2 regions of the Chitinimonas sp. BJYL2 genome follow, and region 2 is predicted to be linked to the other one. Evidence: predicted binding sites of a transcription regulator. Region 2 holds the regulator's gene; the other holds the start of a gene.
The links. The regulator FliA, encoded in region 2, starts transcription of late flagellar genes. The targets are predictions, from matches to a motif close to GCTAAAGNTNNNNNNNNNNCNGCCGATAAT.
Positions count from the first base shown of each region.

Region 1 (2,391 bases), on a different contig from region 2:
TGGTGTCACGGCCCTTCTGATGGCCAATGACCATGACGGGCTGGCCATTGAGGCGCGCCATGCCACCCACAATGGCGGCATCATCCGCATAGGCACGATCACCATGCAGCTCTTCAAAGTCGGTGAACAGCTCGCGAACATAATCGAGCGTGTAGGGCCGCTGCGGGTGGCGAGCAACCTGAGATATCTGCCATGGGGTGAGCTTGGCGTAGATAGTCTTGGTCAGTTCCTGGCTCTTCTTGCGCAGGTGATCAATTTCAACCGAGATATCGACCGCAGAATCATCCTGGACGAAACGCAGTTCTTCGATCTTGCCTTCGAGTTCGGCAATCGGTTGTTCAAAATCAAGAAAAGTAGTTTTCATGCTGACGGCAGGCCGCGTGAATCACGCGCTCCAGTGGCGCCGGGTATCCGGCGAAGTCGCGCCATTATGGCGAAACCTGCAAAGCCCGCAAGATTGACAAACCACCCGTTCAAGCAGCCGTCCGGCAGAAAACCCCTCAATTACGGGGATTGAAGACCAACTCCGGCTGCACGCCTGTCTTCTGGAATGCCAGTTTTGCTGAGGCATTGAGAACGATAGGCGACTGCATGTTGGCGCGAATTCCGCTTTCGCCAGTATCCCGACTCAAGGTCAACAGCAGCAGGATCTCGCAACCTTCCTGCCAGTTGATCAGTGCGCTCTCCGCATCGTCGAGATCAAGCTTGTAGGGCAATCCCAGCATGCTTGCATCGAGCACATTGAGTACTACCGCCGTATCATCAACCGATTGCAGCCACATCACGACCGGATCAGGACTTTCCTGATGCAGCAGCTTGAAACGCTTGCAGTGCTCGAACCCGGGCAAGCCGGAAGGGAAAGTGATGATGGAGGCCTCATCAATCTCAAGCGTGCCAAAACGGGGGGTGACCAGCTGCATGAGGAACTCCTGACGGTTCAAGTTGCAGCGAATCTAGCCGAAATCCATGGTGAGCGCCAAGCACCTTGCGGACAGACGAATGGTCCCGATATTTTTTTGCAATCCGCGCTAAAGTTCCGCTTAAGCCTGTCGATATATCGCGCAAACCATAGACAGGACCTGACCCCTCGATGGGTCAAGGAGCAAAACCATGAAAATCGACAACACAGGCAAGCCGCTAGGCGCAGTCAATGCGCGAGGCGACGCGCGCGCTGCGAAAGGTGAGGGCCGGGATAGTGCGGCCAGCACCGAGGTGCAGTCCGACAGCGTTGATATCAAGTCGTTCAGCGCCCGCCTCGCCACTCTGGAGGCCGCCCTCTCGACCCAACCCGCCGTGGATGAAGCCAAGGTAGCCGAGATCCGCAAAGCCATCAGCGAAGGGCGATTCAGTGTTCAGGCCGAAGCCATTGCCGACCGCTTGATCGCGAGCGTCAAGGAACTGCTTTCCGACAAGCACTGACGGTTGTCGCACAACGCGGCATACTTCACTGCAACGCCGGCCCGCCGCTAACCCGGCCGCCGGCGTTTTGCATTTGCTCCACCGTCGATACGACCCGCCCTGCCAGAAAGCCCCACCATGACCGCGACTGCACTGCAGACAGCCCTGGAATCCGAGCTGGAATACATCCGCCAGTTCGTCACCCTGCTTGAGCAGGAGCAGGCATCGCTGATTGCCAATACCCTGATGGAGCTTGATCCACTCACCAAGCAGAAAGCGGCGCTCGCACAGACGCTGGAAGCACTGGCCAAGGATCGCAAGCGGCTCTTCGTTGCCAATGGTGTCACTTTGTCGGACGACCCACCCCACCTCATGACCGCGATACGCCTGTTGCCCCCAGAGTTGTTGGCGCCCATTGCCAGCATCTGGGTCAATATCATTCAGGCGGCCCGTCAGGCCAGCGCGCTCAACAATACAAACGGGCAACTGATCGCGACCCGGCAACAACAGAACCAGCAGCTCATGGTCCTGCTACAGGCCAGCCAGCAAGCCAATCTCTCGTACGATGCCTACGGCCAGCCCCGCCTTTCACGGCCAAGCGGTTCACTGGGCAAGGTTTAGGCACCACCCCTATCGTCGGCAAAACAAGCTCAGCCCAGGAGAAAGCATCATGGCGTGGTGGATATTGCTGCTGGCGGGACTATTGGAGATCGGCTGGGCCATCGGGCTCAAGTACTCTGCCGGCTTTACCCGCCTGTGGCCCAGTGTGGCCACGGTAGTTGCCATGGCCGGCAGCATTGCGCTGCTGGGTCTTGCGATGCGAACGCTGCCACTGGGCACTGCCTATGCAGTCTGGACCGGCATTGGCGCCGTGGGCACCGTAGTGCTGAGTATCTGGCTATTTGGCGAAAGTGCCAGCGCCCCGCGCCTGTTGTGCCTGGGCCTGATCGTGGCTGGCATCATCGGCTTGAAGTTTGTCGAGTCACGCTGACC
Region 1 covers NZ_JANZKW010000004.1:280,055-282,445, forward strand. The annotation lists gene O9X62_RS13340 (acetyl-CoA carboxylase carboxyltransferase subunit alpha) at 1-364, opposite strand, end outside; gene fliW (flagellar assembly protein FliW) at 501-920, opposite strand; gene flgM (flagellar biosynthesis anti-sigma factor FlgM) at 1,111-1,419, shown strand; gene O9X62_RS13355 (flagella synthesis protein FlgN) at 1,537-2,019, shown strand; gene sugE (quaternary ammonium compound efflux SMR transporter SugE) at 2,069-2,389, shown strand.
Region 1: a site for FliA is predicted at 1,028-1,057, ahead of flgM (flagellar biosynthesis anti-sigma factor FlgM). Genes of this name have one in related genera too.

Region 2 (2,391 bases):
CGCTTTGCCTTCGAACATGCCATAGGCCGGGAAGTACGGCTCGATGAGCTGCTGCTTGCTGCGCCGGGGTTTGAAATGATGCCGGTCAAGCTCGCTCCCGCACTGGTCGGTCATCTGCCACCGGGTCGGGCGGCACAACTTGCGGACGAGTACGACTCGCTGATCGCGCGGATCGACTGGGTACTCATCGACGCCCGCCCGATCGCTGATGACACCGCGGCCGGGCTTGCCCTGTCGGCCGATGAGGTCATCGTCGTGATTACGCCCTCTGGCGATTCGATCACAGCGGCCTACGCCGCCATCAAGCGCCTCTACACCGACTATGGCCGGCGCGATTTCCGCCTGCTCGCCAACCGTGTGCGCACGCTTGATACAGCCATGGCGTTGCTGCAGCGGGTCAAGGAAGTGGCGGCACGTTATCTGGACGTCAAGATGAAACTGGTGGGCTTTGTGCCGGAAGACGAGCAGCTCGCTCGTGCAGATCGGCTGGCCCAACCTGTTTCTCATGTCTTTCCGCAAAGCGAGGCCAGTGTCGCCTTCGCCCAACTCGCCAGTGCCATGCGCCGCTGGCCCGGCAAGCGCAGCAGCGCAGACCGCGAGAACCTGCTTTTCCGTGCCCTGGATGTGAGCCGCCGCCTCGCCACAGTGCGCTAAAGCCCTGCCGGATTTGTCAGCCCTCGCGGCGATTGCTAACCTTGATCAGACCCGCAATCGCTTTCCCGGCGCGGCACACAGAGAAAAACGCTTCCCCCGCATGCCCAGCAAATCCTCCTCACGTGCCATAGGCGCTTACCAACAGCATGCTGAAGACCCGGTTGAAACCCGGGTGAACCAGTTTGCGCCGCTGGTCAAACGGCTGGCTTATCACCTGGTATCCCGGCTGCCCGCCAGCGTGGAGGTCGACGATCTGATCCAGGCCGGGCTGATCGGCCTGATGGAGGCCGCACGCAATTTCGATGCAGCGGCCGGCGTCATGTTTGAAACCTATGCCACGCAACGCATCCGCGGCGCCATGCTCGACGAACTGCGTGAGGCCGACTGGATGCCACGCCAGCTTCGCCGCTCGATGCGAGACATCGAATCCATGCTGTCCAAGCTCGAACACCAGCTTGGCCGCGCACCGTCAGAAACAGAAATGGCGGCGGGCATGCAACTGAGTCTGGCGGATTACCAATCGTTGCTGGCCGATTGCCGCGGCCACCAACTCATCTATTACGACGACTACGACAGTGATGACGAGCATCGCGAAGTGCTGGACGGCTTCGCGGCCGATCACGGCTCGGATCCTTTGCGCGGTCTTGATGACGCGAGCTTCCGCCAAGTGCTGATCGAGGGCATTGCCGCCCTGCCAGAACGCGAGAAGATGGTGATGGGGCTGTACTACGAGCAGGAACTCAACCTGAAGGAAATCGGCGCCGTACTGAATGTCTCCGAGTCCCGCGTTTGCCAGCTGCACAGCCAGGCGGTTGCCCGCCTGAGGGTGAAGCTGCATGACTGGACCGACAAATGAGCATCGTTCGCCGTGCCGACCTGCCATCTGCTATAAACCGGGCGACACCGCCCCACAACAAGAGCGCCTGATCCCATGGATAGACTGAGCCTGATCGGTATTGCCTTCGGCCTGATTGCCATCGTTGGCGGTCAGGTACTTGAGGGTGGCCAAATCTCTTCACTGCTGCAGGCAACTGCGTTTCTGATCGTGCTCGGCGGCACTGCCGGTGCGGTCATGCTGCAAAGCAGTTCGGCAGCGGCGATCGAAGGCGTGAAAATGCTCAGATGGGTCGTCGCCCCGCCCAAGGTCGAGCTTGAGCCCTGGGTCAAAACCCTGGTTACCTGGAGCAATACGGCCCGGCGTGGTGGCTTGCTCGCGCTGGAAACGCCGCTGGAATCCGAGAAGGACCCTTTCGTGAAGCGTGCCCTGCAGATGCTGGTCGACGGCACAGAACCCGAGGCGATTCGCCACAATATGGAGCTGGAGATCGACAGCTACGAAGAGAAGCTGCGTGCTGCGGCTCGCATCTGGGAGTCTGCAGGCGGCTATGCCCCCACCATCGGCATTCTGGGCGCCGTGATGGGTCTTATCCATGTGATGGAAAACCTGACCGATCCAGCCAAGCTCGGTTCCGGTATCGCGGTTGCCTTTGTTGCGACGATTTATGGTGTAGGCTCGGCCAACCTGTTCTTCCTGCCCATCGGCAACAAGCTCAAACATGTGATCGGCACCGAAGTGCGCCGTCGTGAACTGATCACGGAAGGGTTGGTGGCCATTGCCCATGGTGAAAACCCGCGCATTATCGAAGGCAAGCTGCGCGGCTTCATGGTTTGATGGCTGCCTCTCTGTTGGCGCAATCCCTTGAGGCGTCACCAGACTGCCTGATCGCGACCCGCATC
Region 2 covers NZ_JANZKW010000002.1:469,707-472,097, forward strand. The annotation lists gene O9X62_RS07730 (cellulose synthase operon protein YhjQ/BcsQ) at 1-654, shown strand, start outside; gene O9X62_RS07735 (RNA polymerase sigma factor FliA) at 755-1,510, shown strand; gene O9X62_RS07740 (flagellar motor protein) at 1,586-2,326, shown strand.